Regions from separate parts of the Listeria sp. MAN/IMW/UF464 genome, predicted to be linked through region 2. Evidence: a T-box and tRNA genes for the amino acid it is inferred to sense, from the RefSeq annotation. Region 2 holds a T-box; the other holds one or more tRNA genes.
What was found. A T-box is a leader RNA that pairs with one kind of tRNA and senses whether it is charged. The one in region 2 lies ahead of ileS (isoleucine--tRNA ligase), so its partner is inferred to be a tRNA-Ile.

Region 1 (4,765 bases), on a different contig from region 2:
TGCTAGCGAAGTCAATTTGACGCAAGGAATCTTATTCACGGTGTTGAATAAGTATTCAAATTCAATTTATATTTTAAAGAGAGTTTGATCCTGGCTCAGGACGAACGCTGGCGGCGTGCCTAATACATGCAAGTCGAACGAACGGAGGAAGAGCTTGCTCTTCCAAAGTTAGTGGCGGACGGGTGAGTAACACGTGGGCAACCTGCCTGTAAGTTGGGGATAACTCCGGGAAACCGGGGCTAATACCGAATGATAGAGTGTGGCGCATGCCACGCTCTTGAAAGATGGTTTCGGCTATCGCTTACAGATGGGCCCGCGGTGCATTAGCTAGTTGGTAGGGTAATGGCCTACCAAGGCAACGATGCATAGCCGACCTGAGAGGGTGATCGGCCACACTGGGACTGAGACACGGCCCAGACTCCTACGGGAGGCAGCAGTAGGGAATCTTCCGCAATGGACGAAAGTCTGACGGAGCAACGCCGCGTGTATGAAGAAGGTTTTCGGATCGTAAAGTACTGTTGTTAGAGAAGAACAAGGATAAGAGTAACTGCTTGTCCCTTGACGGTATCTAACCAGAAAGCCACGGCTAACTACGTGCCAGCAGCCGCGGTAATACGTAGGTGGCAAGCGTTGTCCGGATTTATTGGGCGTAAAGCGCGCGCAGGCGGTCTTTTAAGTCTGATGTGAAAGCCCCCGGCTTAACCGGGGAGGGTCATTGGAAACTGGAAGACTGGAGTGCAGAAGAGGAGAGTGGAATTCCACGTGTAGCGGTGAAATGCGTAGATATGTGGAGGAACACCAGTGGCGAAGGCGACTCTCTGGTCTGTAACTGACGCTGAGGCGCGAAAGCGTGGGGAGCAAACAGGATTAGATACCCTGGTAGTCCACGCCGTAAACGATGAGTGCTAAGTGTTAGGGGGTTTCCGCCCCTTAGTGCTGCAGCTAACGCATTAAGCACTCCGCCTGGGGAGTACGACCGCAAGGTTGAAACTCAAAGGAATTGACGGGGGCCCGCACAAGCGGTGGAGCATGTGGTTTAATTCGAAGCAACGCGAAGAACCTTACCAGGTCTTGACATCCTTTGACCACTCTGGAGACAGAGCTTTCCCTTCGGGGACAAAGTGACAGGTGGTGCATGGTTGTCGTCAGCTCGTGTCGTGAGATGTTGGGTTAAGTCCCGCAACGAGCGCAACCCTTGATTTTAGTTGCCAGCATTTAGTTGGGCACTCTAAAGTGACTGCCGGTGCAAGCCGGAGGAAGGTGGGGATGACGTCAAATCATCATGCCCCTTATGACCTGGGCTACACACGTGCTACAATGGATGGTACAAAGGGTCGCGAAGCCGCGAGGTGGAGCCAATCCCATAAAACCATTCTCAGTTCGGATTGTAGGCTGCAACTCGCCTACATGAAGCCGGAATCGCTAGTAATCGTGGATCAGCATGCCACGGTGAATACGTTCCCGGGCCTTGTACACACCGCCCGTCACACCACGAGAGTTTGTAACACCCGAAGTCGGTAGGGTAACCTTTATGGAGCCAGCCGCCGAAGGTGGGACAGATAATTGGGGTGAAGTCGTAACAAGGTAGCCGTATCGGAAGGTGCGGCTGGATCACCTCCTTTCTAAGGAAAAGGAAACCTGTGAGTTTTCGTTCTTCTCTATTTGTTCAGTTTTGAGAGGTCACTCTCTTGTATGTCAGATAAAGTACGCAAGGCAACATGCTTGGAGCATAGCGCCACTACATTTTTGACGGGCCTATAGCTCAGCTGGTTAGAGCGCACGCCTGATAAGCGTGAGGTCGATGGTTCGAGTCCATTTAGGCCCACTTTTTCTTTCTGACACGAAGAAAACATCCAATTTAATTCCTTTTAGGGGCCTTAGCTCAGCTGGGAGAGCGCCTGCTTTGCACGCAGGAGGTCAGCGGTTCGATCCCGCTAGGCTCCACCAAAATTGTTCTTTGAAAACTAGATAAGAAAGTTAGTAAAGTTAGCATAGATAATTTATTATTTATGACACAAGTAACCGAGAATCATCTGAAAGTGAATCTTTCATCTGATAGGAAGTATCATCGCTGATACGGAACATCAGAAAAACAACCTTTACTTCGTAGAAGTAAATTGGTTAAGTTAGAAAGGGCGCACGGTGGATGCCTTGGCACTAGGAGCCGAAGAAGGACGGGACTAACACCGATATGCTTTGGGGAGCTGTACGTAAGCGTTGATCCAGAGATTTCCGAATGGGGGAACCCACTATCTTTAGTCGGATAGTATCCTTACGTGAATACATAGCGTGAGGAAGGCAGACCCAGGGAACTGAAACATCTAAGTACCTGGAGGAAGAGAAAGAAAAATCGATTTCCTGAGTAGCGGCGAGCGAAACGGAAAGAGCCCAAACCAAGAAGCTTGCTTCTTGGGGTTGTAGGACACTCTATACGGAGTTACAAAAGAAAGTTATAAATGAAGCGGTCTGGAAAGGCCCGCCAAAGACGGTAACAGCCCGGTAGTTGAAATGGCTTTCCCTCCAGAGTGGATCCTGAGTACGGCGGAACACGTGAAATTCCGTCGGAATCCGGGAGGACCATCTCCCAAGGCTAAATACTCCCTAGTGACCGATAGTGAACCAGTACCGTGAGGGAAAGGTGAAAAGCACCCCGGAAGGGGAGTGAAACAGTTCCTGAAACCGTGTGCCTACAAGTAGTTAGAGCCCGTTAATGGGTGATAGCGTGCCTTTTGTAGAATGAACCGGCGAGTTACGATTTGTTGCAAGGTTAAGCGGAAAAAGCGGAGCCGTAGCGAAAGCGAGTCTGAATAGGGCGCATAAGTAACAGGTCGTAGACCCGAAACCAGGTGATCTACCCATGTCCAGGATGAAGGTAAGGTAATACTTACTGGAGGTCCGAACCCACGCACGTTGAAAAGTGCGGGGATGAGGTGTGGGTAGCGGAGAAATTCCAATCGAACTTGGAGATAGCTGGTTCTCTCCGAAATAGCTTTAGGGCTAGCCTCGAGGTAAAGAGTCATGGAGGTAGAGCACTGTTTGGACTAGGGGCCCTTCTCGGGTTACCGAATTCAGATAAACTCCGAATGCCATGTACTTATACTCGGGAGTCAGACTGCGAGTGATAAGATCCGTAGTCGAAAGGGAAACAGCCCAGACCACCAGTTAAGGTCCCCAAATATATGTTAAGTGGAAAAGGATGTGGGGTTGCTTAGACAACCAGGATGTTGGCTTAGAAGCAGCCACCATTGAAAGAGTGCGTAATAGCTCACTGGTCGAGTGACCCCGCGCCGAAAATGTACCGGGGCTAAACATATTACCGAAACTGTGGATGAACCTCTTCGGAGGTTCGTGGTAGGAGAGCGTTCTAAGGGCGGTGAAGTCAGACCGGAAGGACTGGTGGAGCGCTTAGAAGTGAGAATGCCGGTATGAGTAGCGAAAGAAGGGTGAGAATCCCTTCCACCGAATATCTAAGGTTTCCTGAGGAAGGCTCGTCCGCTCAGGGTTAGTCGGGACCTAAGCCGAGGCCGATAGGCGTAGGCGATGGACAACAGGTAGAGATTCCTGTACCAGTGCTAATTGTTTAACCGATGGGGTGACACAGAAGGATAGGGAATCGCACGAATGGAAATGTGCGTCCAAGCAGTGAGTGTGAGAAGTAGGCAAATCCGCTTCTTGCGAAGCATGAGCTGTGATGGGGAAGGAAATTAAGTACGGAAGTTCCTGATTTCACGCTGTCAAGAAAAGCCTCTAGGAAGAGTAGTACTGCCCGTACCGCAAACCGACACAGGTAGATGAGGAGAGAATCCTAAGGTGAGCGAGAGAACTCTCGTTAAGGAACTCGGCAAAATGACCCCGTAACTTCGGGAGAAGGGGTGCTCTATTAGGGTGCAAGCCCGAGAGAGCCGCAGTGAATAGGCCCAGGCGACTGTTTAGCAAAAACACAGGTCTCTGCAAAACCGTAAGGTGACGTATAGGGGCTGACGCCTGCCCGGTGCTGGAAGGTTAAGAGGAGTGCTTAGCTTCGGCGAAGGTACGAATTGAAGCCCCAGTAAACGGCGGCCGTAACTATAACGGTCCTAAGGTAGCGAAATTCCTTGTCGGGTAAGTTCCGACCCGCACGAAAGGCGCAACGATCTGGGCACTGTCTCAACGAGAGACTCGGTGAAATTATAGTACCTGTGAAGATGCAGGTTACCCGCGACAGGACGGAAAGACCCCGTGGAGCTTTACTGCAACCTGATATGGAATGTTTGTACCGCTTGTACAGGATAGGTAGGAGCCGAAGAGACGTGTGCGCTAGCATACGAGGAGGCAATGGTGGGATACTACCCTGGCTGTATGACCATTCTAACCCGCCACGCTAAGCGCGTGGGGAGACAGTGTCAGGTGGGCAGTTTGACTGGGGCGGTCGCCTCCTAAAGAGTAACGGAGGCGCCCAAAGGTTCCCTCAGAATGGATGGAAATCATTCGCAGAGTGTAAAGGCACAAGGGAGCTTGACTGCGAGACTGACAAGTCGAGCAGGGACGAAAGTCGGGCTTAGTGATCCGGTGGTTCCGCATGGAAGGGCCATCGCTCAACGGATAAAAGCTACCCCGGGGATAACAGGCTTATCTCCCCCAAGAGTCCACATCGACGGGGAGGTTTGGCACCTCGATGTCGGCTCGTCGCATCCTGGGGCTGTAGTCGGTCCCAAGGGTTGGGCTGTTCGCCCATTAAAGCGGCACGCGAGCTGGGTTCAGAACGTCGTGAGACAGTTCGGTCCCT
Region 2 (14,228 bases):
GTGGATGGTTTAACTGGGATTACCGATCCACGTGGAATGATTGGTGTTCGTTTAGAAATGGAAGGCACACTAATCACTGGCTCAAAAACAATTTTACATAATACGTTACGTTGTGTGGAACGTGCTGGTCTAGAGATTTCTGATATTGCTTTACAACCACTTGCTGAGGCATCTATCTCTTTATCTGAAGACGATAAAGAATTCGGTACTGCTCTTGTGAATATTGGTGCAGGAACGACAACTGTTAGCGTGTTTGAGCAAGGAAGGTTAACTTACACTGGTGTTATTCCAGTGGGTGGAGATAATATCACTAAAGACTTATCGCTTGGACTAAATACATCTACAGCCAATGCAGATCGTGTTAAATTAGAGCACGGTTACGCATTTTATGATGATGCTTCTCCGGATGAAGTTTTTGCAATTGATGTTATCGGTAGTGACCAAAAACAACATTTTACACAAGTAGAAGTAGCGGATATTATCGAAGCTCGTATGGAAGAAATTTTCCAATTAGTTGTAGAAGAATTGAACCGCGTAGGTAAAACGCATCTTCCAGGAGGCTATGTATTAACTGGTGGCTCAATGGCGATTCCAGGAGCTATTGATTTAGCAGGGAAAACATTGGCAGCACATGTTAGACTGGCGATTCCTGATTATATCGGTGTTCGCGAACCATCCTTCACAACTGCAGTAGGCTTGATTAAATATGCTTACCAAATGGCTGAATTAGAAGGTCGTGATGTAAGTAGCACCGCAAGTGAGCCTCGTTATGATGACGAAGCACCAAAACCAAAACAACCTAAACAAAAACCAAAAAAATCAGATGACGAAAAAGTATCAACAAAAATGAAGAATTTTTTCGGCGCATTTTTTGAATAAAAGCGAATAGCTGGTAAGGCAGCAAGAAAAACAAATCGTATAAATCGGCAAATAGGAGGCAATAATATGTTAGAATTTGACACTAGTTCAGAAAGTTTGGCAACAATTAAAGTAATCGGTGTTGGCGGCGGCGGTAACAACGCTGTAAACCGTATGATTGAGCATGGTGTTCAAGGAGTAGAATTTATCTCCGTTAATACAGACGCTCAAGCACTTAATTTAGCAAAAGCAGAAACAAAATTACAAATCGGTACAAAATTAACGCGTGGTTTAGGCGCGGGTGCTGTACCTGAAATTGGTAAAAAAGCAGCAGAAGAAAGTCGCGAACAAATTGAAGAAGCTTTAAAAGGCTCTGATATGGTATTCGTAACTGCTGGGATGGGCGGCGGAACTGGAACTGGTGCTGCACCTGTTATCGCTCAAATCGCTAAAGAAATGGGCGCTTTAACTGTAGGTGTTGTTACACGACCATTTGGTTTTGAAGGACCAAAACGTACGAAACAAGCCCTAACTGGAACAGAAGCAATGAAAGAAGCGGTGGATACTTTAATTGTTATCCCTAACGACCGTTTACTTCAAATTGTTGATAAAAATACGCCAATGCTTGAAGCTTTCCGTGAAGCAGATAATGTTTTACGTCAAGGGGTACAAGGGATTTCTGACTTGATTGCCGTTCCTGGTTTAATTAACTTAGACTTTGCCGATGTAAAAACAATTATGACTAATCGTGGTTCTGCACTTATGGGTATCGGTATTGCAACTGGTGAAAACCGTGCCGCAGAAGCTGCTAAAAAAGCCATTTCTTCGCCACTTCTTGAAACTTCCGTTGATGGAGCTAAAGGCGTTCTAATGAACATTACTGGTGGATCTAACCTTAGTCTTTATGAAGTACAAGAAGCAGCAGAAATCGTTTCTAGCGCTTCTGATGAAGATGTAAACATGATCTTCGGTTCTGTTATTAACGATGAATTAAAAGATGAATTGATTGTAACTGTTATTGCAACAGGTTTTGATGAAGAAAAACAAGCGCAACAACAAGCGCAAGCGAATCGTCGTCCTAACCAATCCATTCAAGTGAATCGTCCAAGCTATGCTGTGCAAGATGAGCCGCAAAATGATTACGCGCAAAATGCACCGCAACAAGGAAATAACCCGGTACACGAACAACCACAAGCTGAACCACAACAAAACAGTTCAGACGTTGACGTACCAGCATTTATCCGTAATCGTAACCGTCGCGGATAATACTTATAACACAATTTCACCCGGCCACTGTTAATGCGTGATTAAGTGACCGGGTATCTGATTATAACAAGAAGCGTTTTAAATGAAGCACTTCGGGAATTATATAAGGTGATTAAACAAATGACAAAACAAGCTAATTTAGAAAAAGTAACAGCACAAATAAAACAATCTTGTGAAAAAAGCAATCGTCAACAGGCAGACGTAACTTTAGTAGCTGTTACAAAAACAATTGATGTAGCTGGAATCACAGAACTGTATGATTTAGGAATTCGTCACTTTGGTGAAAATCGGGCAGATGTATTTCTAGACAAAACTAGAGAACTTGCGGATAAGGATGACATTTGTTGGCACTACATCGGCTCTTTACAAACACGTAAAGTAAAAGATGTTTTACCAGAAATCGATTATTTGCATTCGCTTGACCGATCTTCTCTTGCAAAAGAAATTGAAAAGCGAGCGACAAAACCAATTAAATGTTTCTTACAAGTGAATATTTCTGGGGAAGAAAGCAAACATGGCTTTTCAAAAGAAGAGGCGTTGTCGTTTTTACAAGAAGCAGATTTCAATTTTATTGAGATTATTGGTTTAATGACAATGGCACCTATTACAAATAGTGACAAAGAGCTGCATCACGTATTTCATGAGTTAAAGCAATTGCAGCAAGAAATTCATGCGCTTCAGTTAAAAAATGTTCCGTGTACTGAGTTATCTATGGGGATGACAAACGACTACGGAATTGCGATTACAGAAGGTGCTACATTTATACGAGTAGGAAGAGCTTTGGTGAGTGACGATAATATGGAGGTGTAACAAATGGGACTATCGAATAAATTTAAGTCATTCTTTTTCTTAGATGAAGAGGAAGAATATTATGAAGAAGAAGTAGCGAGGGAACCAGAACCTATGCAAAAGAAAACGAAGAAAGAAAAACCTAGTAAAAATCGTTTTTATGCCGTTGAAGAAGAAGATGCGAAGGTGGTTAGTATGCAGGGAGCACAGTTTTCTAGTCGTATGGTACTCGCAGAACCGCGAGTATATGCAGAAGCCCAAGAACTTGCGGATTACTTAAAAGATTATAAAACGGTTGTTGTAAACTTACAACGCATTAGCCATGACCAAGCGACACGTATTGTTGATTTCTTAAGCGGTACTGTTTATGCGTTAGGTGGAGATATTCAACGTGTTGGAAATAATATTTTCTTATGTACTCCAGATAACGTTGAAGTAAACGGCTCTATTTCCGAAATGCTTGATGAACAAAACTTTATGTAATGAATTAGAGGTGTAAACTAGATTGCAAAGTATTTTATATCAAGTGGTGGAAGTCATTTTATTTGTTATTAGATGGTTGCCAACACTAATGTTTATTTATTTCTTGATGAGCTGGTTTCCAGGTGCAAGAGAATCGAAAATCGGTCAATTTTTAGCACGTATTTTTGAACCGATTTTAGAGCCTTTTAGAAGAATTATTCCGCCGATTGGTATGTTTGATATTTCGTCCCTTGTGGCTTATTTCATTTTCCAATATGCGATGAGAGTTTTAACTGGATTAATTCAAGTGTACGTTATTCCAATGCTATTTTAAAAAGCACACCCGTTTTCTAATGGGTGGCTTTTTTTGAATAATGAAGCAAGATTAGCAGAGGAGCAGCTTTTTTCATGGTATAATAGGGCTAAAGACTCGGAATGGATTGAAAGGGAGAAAAGATGATGGATGGAATATATCAGCATTTTCGCGCGGAAGAATACGCATTTATTGATAAGATATTAGGAATTACGATGCAAGTTGAAAATGAATATACACCGCAACTAACGGATTTTTTGGATCCGAGGCAACGTTATATTACCGAGACAGTTGTTGGTGGTTATGAGCATATTGGCGTCCAGTTTTTTGGTGGGGTTCCGCATGCAGAACGTCGGCGTGCACTGATTTATCCTGATTATTATACCCCAACAGAAGCTGATTTTGAGGTGGCTTTGTTTCATATTCGCTATCCGGTGAAATTCACGACACTCACGCATCAAAAAATTCTTGGCACATTAATGTCGCTTGGAATGAAACGCGATGTTTTTGGTGATATTTTAAATAATGGTAGTGAATGGCAGTTATTAGTAGAAAGTACGATGAAGGATTATTTAACATTACAGCTTGAAAAAATCGGTAAAGTGAATGTGATGTTAGAAGAAACTGACTTGGCAAATGCTGTCTACGCGCCAGTCGTTTGGGAAGAAATGGGTCTAACTGTTTCTAGTATGCGACTCGATGTTATTATTAGTAATGCGCACCATATCTCTAGGCAGAAGGCAAAACAATTAGTCACCGCGGGCCTTGTAAAAGTAAACTGGAAAACAGTGGAAAATCCGGATTTTGAATGTGAGGAAGAAGACGTATTATCAGCTCGTGGATACGGAAGAGTGAAGGTATTATCGACTGGTGGTAGGACGAAAAAAGATAAAATTCGAATTGAAATTGGTTATTTAAAATAAAAAACGAAAGCAGCTATTGCTTTCGTTTCATATGTAGTACCTAGTGTCATATGTTGTCAAATGGTTTTATGTTATGTTATTATATATATGAAAAGAGAGCCATGCGTGAACATGACCCTCCAGTGCAAGCCCAATTAAGGTGGCCACTAGCTAAATAGTTATAAGATAACCACTAACTTCGCCAAAAGTTTACAAGTGGTTATTTTTTTTGTTATTTTGACTGTTTAATAGCAACACCAGGGTCGCAAAAGCAACTGCAAAAGACAGTGCTTCATAAACGGTCATGGGTTATCCTTTCCAGGCAAACCTAACAAAAATATTCATAGGCATCACCCTTTCTTGTTGAAAGAGCTAGCCACCACCATAAACTTGCTTACCTATCATATTATAGCATGTAGAAATAGTTAGTAAAAGTACAATCGCAAAAAGGGTATTAGTGGAATTTGAGTTTATGTGAATAATAGAATATGATTATTTTATATTTAAAAAGGGAGATTTTGAATGAAAATACTAACTAAAAATGATAACTTCAAAACAACATAAGTTACTTTTGCTAATCTACAAAATTTATTTAATTTGAGTCTTACTTTTGTTGAGAAAAACTGTTTTATAAGATTAAAATAATGTGAAAAGTAGGTATACCAAAAATATACACAAAACCGTCACTGTAAATGCACGTTTTCGATATATAATTAGGGTGGATATTCAAAGCTTTTAAATATCATGGAGCTGAAACGAAAGCAGCCACTGCTTTCGTTTTTTTATTAGCTTAATTGGAGCATTCTTTCTAATGCTTTTAACGCAAATTTGGTTGTATGTTCATCCACTTTGATTTGATTTTTTTGTTCGCCGTTTTGAATAGCCTCGAGTGTCCAAAGTAAATGAGGTAAGTCGATTCGGTTCATTGTCATACACGGACACATAAAAGGGTTGAGTGAGACGATTTTTTTATCGGGATTTTCTTGAATAATGCGACCAACCAAATTGGCTTCTGTGCCGACCGCCCATTCGGTGCCAGGTGCTGCGTTACTTATTTCTGTTACAATTTTTTTCGTTGATCCAGAGTCATCTGCTAGTGAAACGACTTCATGCGTACATTCAGGATGAACAATAATTCGCATGTTAGGATGATTTTTACGAATGTTTTCGATATTTTTAACTGTAAAATGTTGGTGGACGGAGCAGTAGCCTTTCCATAAAATTACTTTACAATCATCTAGGTTACCGTCATATTCCAGTTCGTTTTTTATCGGATTCCAAATGGCCATATGTTCTAACGGAATGCCTAGTTCAAAAGCTGTATTCCGACCTAGATGCTGGTCTGGAAGAAAGAAAATCCGCTCTTTTTGCTGAAGTGCCCATGAGACAATCTTGGTTGCATTACTGGATGTCACTGTTGTACCGCCGTGCTCGCCGACGAAAGATTTAATCGCAGCCGTGGAATTAATATAAGTAACTGGCAAAATAGTATCACCAAACAGATGTTGTAGTTTGGGCCAAGCGTTGGTTAATTGGTGAATATCCGCCATATCCGCCATCGAACAACCAGCGCGCATATCCGGTAACGTCACAATTTGCTCATTTGTCGTAAGCATATCTGCTGTTTCAGCCATAAAATGAACACCACAAAAAACGATATGTTTTGCTTTTTTATTATTTGCAGCAATTTGTGCTAACTGTAAAGAGTCGCCAATTGCATCTGCAAAAGGAACGACTTCATCTTTTTGATAATGGTGGCAAGGAATAAAAAGATCTTCGCCGAGTTGTGCTTTGATTTCCGTGACACGAGCTATCATTTCTTGCGAGGTCATATGTTTATATCGAGCCGGCATCGTATCTTGTTCCACTGTTTCAAGTAAATTCATGCTTTTATACCTCCTTTACTATTAAAACTAATATCAAGAGCGCGAACTGAATGCGTTAGTGATCCTAAAGAAATATAATTCGCACCAGAGCCTTTATAATGATTAATATTATCTAAAGTGATATTGCCGGAAATCTCCGTAGTAATGTGGTCTGGCACTAGTTTAACAAGTTGTTTGATTTCTTCTGGTGTGCGGTTATCAAACATAATGATGTCTGCACCAGCTTGAACGGCTTCTTTTACTTGTGGGGCAGTTTCTGTTTCGACTTCGATTTTTACCATATGTCCTAGTTTTTCACGAACAGTAGAAACAGCTTCGGTTATACCACCAGAGAAGGCGATATGGTTATCTTTTAGCATGACTCCATCGTACAGACCATTTCGGTGGTTAAAGCCGCCACCGCTCTGTACGGCGTATTTATCGAAGGCACGGAGACCGGGGGCTGTTTTTCTTGTATCACAAATTCGAATAGTCGAATCGTCTAACTGTTTTACGGCAATATGGGTTTGGGTAGCAATACCGCTCATTCGTTGCATTAAATTTAAAATAACACGCTCACCGGAAAGTAAAGTGCGAACAGGGGCCGAGACAGTCGCGATAATGTCTCCTTTTTTAATTGTGTCACCATCTTTTTTTACGGCTTCAAAATGCACGTTTCCACCAAGGATTTCATATACTTTGGGCGGGATAGCGATGCCACAAAGAATACCTGTTTCCTTCGCAATAAAAACGCCTTCTCCCATTGTTTCACTGGAGAAAATACTATCTGAGCTTAAATCATGCTGACCAATATCTTCTAATAAAAATGCTTGAATTGCTTGATTCATAAGTATTGAGTTCATTTCGTTACTCCTTTTAAAATTCTATGTGCGCCAAGGCTTTCAGTTCGTTTTAAGGCGCTTTCGGCAATTAATTTTGAGGTAATAATCATATGACTTATTTCAGCTGTTTCTCTCGTATGGTTAGCATAATCAAATGTTTCTAACCAATGGAGAAATTCAGTGATTTTCTCAGGTTTTCGTGTAATTCCTAATGTTTCCCAAATTTTTTCTTGGAGTATATGTTTTTCAGGTAAATGGGGCGTTGTTGTTTGATAAGTGGGGGGATTCTCTGGAGCTATTATTCGGTTGGTTTTTTGCGTGTGGATATATTCCGCTACTTTTTCACCAAAAACAAGTGTTTCAAGAAGGGAGTTGCTGGCGAGACGGTTGGCGCCGTGTACACCTGCATTTGCCACTTCACCAATGGCGTAAAGATGAGGGATATTCGTTTTGCCGTTCAAATCCGTTCGAACACCACCCATTAAAAAATGTGCACCTGGATGAACTGGAATTCGTTTTGTTTCGCGAAATGGTACTTGATGTTCGTCTAAGCTGGTTGTAATTGCAGGAAATCGCTTCTCAAAATGAGCCACCTTAGTAATATCAAGAAACACTTGGTTACCACGCTCAATTTCTTCAAAAAGTGTGGCTGCAACGACATCACGTGGAGCAAGATCTGCCAGTGGATGCACGGTTTCCATAATAGCAGAACCATCCGCGCGAATAAGTGTAGCTCCTTCGCCGCGGACTGCCTCAGAAATTAAGCCATGACAACGCCCGTTTAGAAAAAGTAAGGTTGGGTGGAACTGAATAAATTCCATGTCGGATAGTGTCGCACCAGCTCGGTAAGCAAGAGCCAAGCCGTCTCCAGAAATAGTTGCAGCATTAGTGGTTACAGGAAAAAGTTGTCCAAGTCCGCCACTCGCTAAAATAATATGTTCGCCGTAATAAGTATGTAGCTCGTTTTCTTTATCTAAACAGTGAACCCCAATTGCTCTACCGTCATGTTTAATAATCTCTATAGCCATTTTTTGCTCTTGCCAGTTAACCTTTGTCAATTTTTCTTGCAAAAATGTAGTAAGGAATTTGCCGGTTTGATCTCCTCCTGAATGCAAAATACGAGGCAGTTGGTGCGCACCTTCTAATCCAAGCGAAAGTTCGCCATCTTTTTCGTCAAAAGTCATTCCTTCATTTATTAATTTTTGGATCACAATCGGGCCACAAGTCACAAGTTGGTTTACAGCGCGAACTTTATTATGAAAACAGCCAGCTTGAAAGGTATCGCTAAAATGTTTTTTTGGTGTATCGCTTTTTGATATAGCCGCGGCGACACCACCTTGAGCGAGCATCGAGTTACTTTCTTCTTTATGAGATTTTGTGATTATTGTCACATCATAGTCCTGCATTAATCTGAGGGCAGCAGTGCAACCTGCGATACCGCTCCCAATGATAATAACTCGTTCTTTTGTCATCATTTCCACCTCTTGCATAGTAGGTTCGATTAATTGTATACTTCTTAATGAATATACAGTTGTCTTGTCATCTATAATCACACAAAATCAAACTAAATTCAAGTATAAAATTTTAAGGGAGAGATAAAGAGATGATTTACTTTGACCATGCAGCAACTACGAAAATGAGTGAAACATCCTTACAAGTTTTTATGGATGCCTCGCGAGAATTCTTCGCTAATTCGGAAAGTTTGCACGATGCCGGGACGAAATCAGCAGCCCTTTTAGAAAAATGTCGGGAAAGCTTTGCTGAGTTATTACAAGTTCCAAACCGCGGGATTTTATTTACGAGTGGTGGAACAGAGAGTAATCAAATCGCCATCCAAACGCTACTCCATACAACTGATAAGAAAGAAGTGCTCGTAAGTCCGCTGGAACACGCTTCTGTTTGGCAGCAACTAATGGCACTCGAACAAGCGGGGAAGTGTCGTATGAAAGCATTACCAGTTGATTCGTTTGGGCAAGTAAATCCAGCTACTTTAGAAAAAATGATTTCTACTGAGACGGGGCTTATTATTATTCAACATGTTAATTCGGAAATCGGAACCATTCAACCAATCGCCGAACTAGCTCACATTGCTAAAAAAGCAGGTGTCTTTTTTCATACCGATATTGTTCAATCTTTTGGAAAACTTGATTTAGATTTAAGTGATGTCACTAGTTTTAGTATTTCATCGCATAAAATTTATGGGCCAAAAGGGGCGGGAATACTTTTTATGAAACCAGATTCTCCTTTGCAGGCAGTTTTGCCAGATGTACATCATGAATTTGGCTTTAGACCGGGGACGGTAAATGTTCCAGCTATTGCTGCCTTTACAACTGCCGCCTATGATATAATGGAAAATAGAGAGCAAGAAGCGATTAGAGCTTTGAAACTAAAAGCTGCGATTTGCGACACATTAGAAACGCGGGTGAAAGTCGAAGGTGGAGCAAATACATCGCCGTTTATTTTAGGACTTACTTTGCCAAATATGCAAGGTCAGGAAGCTTTACTTGCTTTAAACGAAGCAGATATTCAAATCTCGACGACGAGCGCATGTAGTTTACGTGATTTAGCCCCGTCCAGAACATTAATCGCTACTGGAAAAACAACAGAAGAAGCAAACCGTTTTATCCGGCTATCTTTTGGAAAAGAAAATGAATTAAACGATAGTATTATTTTTAAAGAAGAAATCGATAAATTACTACGAAAAAGGTGATAAGATGAAAAAAATATTAGGTGATACGCGTAGGCAAATGATTTTAAAATGGCTGAAAGAAGCTGAGGCTCCAATTTCTGGAAATCAATTAGCACAGAAAACAAATGTTAGCCGCCAAGTGATTGTTCAAGATATTTCTTTGTTAAAAGCTGGCAATGAACCAATTATGGCTACTCCACAAGGTTATATTTATGCGAAAGAAACGAGTTATACAGGTGAAAGACGCGTTATCGCTGTAAAACATACGAAAGAACAAGCTGCCGAGGAACTAAATATTTTGGTGGATCACGGTGTTTCCATTATTGATGTAATTGTGGATCATCCAATCTACGGCGAAATCACCGCTTCACTACATTTAAAAAGCCGTTTTGATGTAGAAAAATTTGTGCGGAAATTGCAAACAACAGGAGCAACGATGCTTTCTGGTTTAACGGACGGAACCCATTTACATACGATTGAAGCAGATACGAAAGAACAATTAGAGCAAGCGATTAAGGCGCTAGATAAAGCTGGATTTTTAATCTAACCATTTTTCAATATAAATTCTAGGAAAAAGCTAGTAACTATGGTAGAATGTATGTTAGGTATTTATAAACAATAGTCGTATGGAGGTGCTAGATATGCCATTATCGCCGCTGGATATACATAACAAAGAGTTTACCCGTGGTTTTAGAGGTTATGACGAAGACGAAGTAAATGACTTCCTCGATCAAATCATTAAAGATTATGAACAAGTTATCAAAGAGAAAAAGCGTATTGAGGACACTTTAAATAATAGTGAAGAACGTTTAGGTCATTTTACAAACATTGAAGAAACATTAAACAAATCATTAATCGTGGCACAAACAGCTGCCGAAGAAGTGAAAGCTTCCGCTGAAAAAGAAGCAAAACTTATTATCCGTGAAGCTGAAAAAAATGCAGACCGAATTTTAAGCGACTCACTTTCTAAAGCTCGTAAAATCGCGATTGAAATTGAAGACCTAAAACGCCAATCTAAAGTATTCCGCGAGCGTCTTCGTATGTTAGTAGAAGCGCAAATGGATTTAATTAAAAGTGAAGACTGGCAGCAAATGATGGCTTACGATGTAGATGCAACAGAACTAGCGTCTATTAAAGAAGTCGAAGCTGCTGAATCAGAAGAACGTTAAAAACGATTATAAGAGACAAGTAAATTTTTTAGATATAGGATACAAAGCGAGTTGGTGCAAGGTGTGAGACCAGCTATCCTCTAAAAAATCGAAATCACTCTTTAGTTCTAACCCGAAAAAGCAACTGCTTGAGTAAGTGTTAGCGCGAGCCGGCGTTATGGCATTAATGAAGTGGGCAAGCAATTAACATGCATGTCAACAAGGGTGGTACCGCGAATCTCGTCCCTTTTTTGGGAGAGATTTTTTTGTGTTTAAAAATAAAGTTTTAAAGGAGAAGAGAGTATGGAATATAAAGATACGTTATTAATGCCAAAAACAGATTTTCCAATGCGTGGAAATTTGCCAAACAAAGAACCTGAATGGCAAGCAAAATGGGAAGAAGAAAAGCTATATGAGAAAATTCAAGAAAAAAATGCTGGACGCAAGACGTATATTTTACATGATGGCCCTCCCTACGCAAACGGAGAGCTTCATATGGGGCATGCGTTAAATAAAACAATCAAAGATATTATCGTTCGTTATAAATCAATGGCTGGCTTCAGTTCCCCGTATGTTCCTGGTTGGGATACACACGGACTACCAATCGAGACAGCTATCGCCAAAAAAGGTGTTAAACGAAAAGAAATGTCGATCGCTGAATTCCGTAAACTGTGTGCCGAATATGCAATGACGCAAGTAGACGGCCAACGTACAGGTTTCAAACGCCTTGGAATTAACGGCGACTGGGAAAATCCTTACATCACTCTTTTACCAGAATACGAAGCAGAGCAAATCAAAGTATTCGGTGAAATGGCGAAAAAAGGTTACATTTACAAAGGTAAAAAACCTGTTTATTGGTCTCCTTCCAGTGAATCTGCGCTTGCGGAAGCAGAAATCGAATATCAAGATAAAACATCTGCGTCGATTTTCGTGGCTTTCAAAGTAACAGACGGAAAAGGTGTACTAGATGAAGGTACGAATATCGTTATCTGGACAACAACTCCTTGGACAATTCCTGCAAACATGGGTATTACTGTTAACCCTGATTTGGATTATGTAGTAATTGAATCCGCGGGTGAAAAATATGTTGTAGCAGAAGCACTTTTACCAAGCTTACGTGAAAAACTAGGCTTTGAGGATGCGACAGTTGTTAAAACGGTTCGTGGTTCTGAACTTGACCGCGTTGTAACTAAACATCCATTCTATGACCGTGACTCTTTAGTAATGAACGGCGAACATGCCACTGCTGAAGCCGGTACTGGTGCGGTTCATACGGCTCCTGGACACGGGGAAGATGACTTTTTAATCGGGAAAAAATACGATTTAGAAATTCTTGCTCCACTAGATGATCGTGGCGTATTCACAGAAGAAGCTCCAGGATTTGAAGGCGTATTTTACGATACAGCGAATAAAATGGTGACAGAAAAACTAGAAGAAGTGGGCGCATTACTAAAAATGGAATTCATCACTCACTCTTATCCACATGATTGGCGTACGAAAAAACCAGTTATTTTCCGTGCTACAGCGCAGTGGTTTGCTTCAATTGACGCATTCCGTGATGATTTACTCGCTGCTGTTAAAGGTGTTAACTGGACTCCTGCTTGGGGTGAAACACGTCTATTCAATATGGTTCGCGACCGCGGCGACTGGGTTATTTCTCGTCAACGTGCGTGGGGCGTTCCACTACCTATTTTCTATGCGGAAAACGGGGAAGCGATTATCACAGACGAAACAATCAACCATATTTCAGAACTGTTCCGTGAGCATGGTTCGAACGTTTGGTTTGAGCGTGATGTGAAAGACTTATTACCAGCTGGGTTTACACATCCAGGTAGCCCAAATGGCGAATTTACAAAAGAAACGGATATTATGGATGTTTGGTTTGATTCTGGTTCAAGTCATCAAGCCGTATTAAATGCTCGTCCAGAATTAAGTCGTCCGGCTGATTTGTACATGGAAGGCTCTGACCAATATCGTGGTTGGTTTAACTCATCTTTAACAACAGCTGTAGCGATCACTGGCGAAGCGCCTTATCGTAATGTGCTAAGTCATGGTTTTGCACTTGATGGTGAAGGTCGTAAAATGAGTAAATCACTTGGAAATACTTTACTTCCAGGCAAAGTAATTAAACAACTTGGTGCGGATATTGTTCGCCTTTGGGTTGCTTCTGTAGATTATCAAGCTGATGTTCGTGTTAGTGATGAAATCTTAAAACAAGTATCCGAAGTGTACCGTAAAATCCGTAACACAATGCGTTTCTTACTTGGAAATATCAATGACTTTAATCCAACTACTAACGGTGTTTCTTATGAAAACTTACGTGAAGTAGATAAATACATGCTGATTAAATTAAACGATTTAGTGAAAAATGTGAAGGATAGCTATGAAGCGTTTGAATTCTCTACTATTTACCACCAAATCAATAATTTCTGTACAGTAGAATTAAGCCAATTTTATATGGACTTTGCCAAAGATGTTGTTTACATTGAAGCAGCGGATAGTCATGATCGTCGCGCTATGCAAACGGTCTTTTATGAAGCAGTTGTTACTTTGACAAAACTACTTGCTCCAATTTTACCGCATACGACGGAAGAAGTTTGGAATAGCTTGATTGGTGAAGGCGCGGAAAGTATTCATTTACAAGATTTACCAGATGTAAAAGTATTAGCTGATAGTGAAGAAATTACTGCGAAATGGGACGCATTCATGCAAATCCGTGATAACGTCCAAAAAGCGCTAGAATTCGCTCGTAATGAAAAACTTATCGGTAAATCAATGCTTGCAAAAGTAACTCTATATGTAGACGGTGAAGCAAAAACATTGTTTGATTCATTAGAAGGCGATTTTGCACAACTATTCATCGTTTCTGATTTTGAACTAGTGGAAGGTTTAGAAAATGCACCAGAATCCGCATTTAAATCGAATCAAGTAGCTGTTCAAATTACTGTAGCAGAAGGCGAAACTTGTGAACGTTGCCGTGTAGTGAAAAAAGATGTAGGCGTAAATCCAAAACATCCAACACTTTGTGGCCGTTGTGCTGATATTGTTGTAAAACACTACGAAGCTTAATGCTCGCTTGGGGAAAATCCTAGTA

Region 1: it encodes a tRNA-Ile, which carries the amino acid that the T-box ahead of ileS (isoleucine--tRNA ligase) is inferred to sense. The anticodon was not compared.

What each region holds. Positions count from the first base shown of each region.
Region 1 is NZ_JBZWZP010000006.1:72-4,836, forward strand. Features, by position in the region: rRNA gene AC4PG0_RS14225 (16S ribosomal RNA) at 73-1,622, shown strand; tRNA gene AC4PG0_RS14230 (tRNA-Ile) at 1,752-1,825, shown strand; tRNA gene AC4PG0_RS14235 (tRNA-Ala) at 1,872-1,947, shown strand; rRNA gene AC4PG0_RS14240 (23S ribosomal RNA) at 2,120-4,765, shown strand, end outside.
Region 2 is NZ_JBZWZP010000002.1:282,244-296,471, forward strand. Features, by position in the region: gene ftsA (cell division protein FtsA) at 1-879, shown strand, start outside; gene ftsZ (cell division protein FtsZ) at 946-2,124, shown strand; gene AC4PG0_RS08660 (YggS family pyridoxal phosphate-dependent enzyme) at 2,245-2,934, shown strand; gene AC4PG0_RS08665 (cell division protein SepF) at 2,938-3,396, shown strand; gene AC4PG0_RS08670 (YggT family protein) at 3,419-3,709, shown strand; gene AC4PG0_RS08675 (YlmH family RNA-binding protein) at 3,835-4,611, shown strand; gene nadA (quinolinate synthase NadA) at 5,376-6,476, opposite strand; gene nadC (carboxylating nicotinate-nucleotide diphosphorylase) at 6,473-7,318, opposite strand; gene nadB (L-aspartate oxidase) at 7,315-8,769, opposite strand; gene AC4PG0_RS08695 (IscS subfamily cysteine desulfurase) at 8,901-10,007, shown strand; gene AC4PG0_RS08700 (transcription repressor NadR) at 10,012-10,533, shown strand; gene divIVA (septum site-determining protein DivIVA) at 10,628-11,155, shown strand; T-box leader at 11,152-11,385, shown strand; gene ileS (isoleucine--tRNA ligase) at 11,438-14,203, shown strand.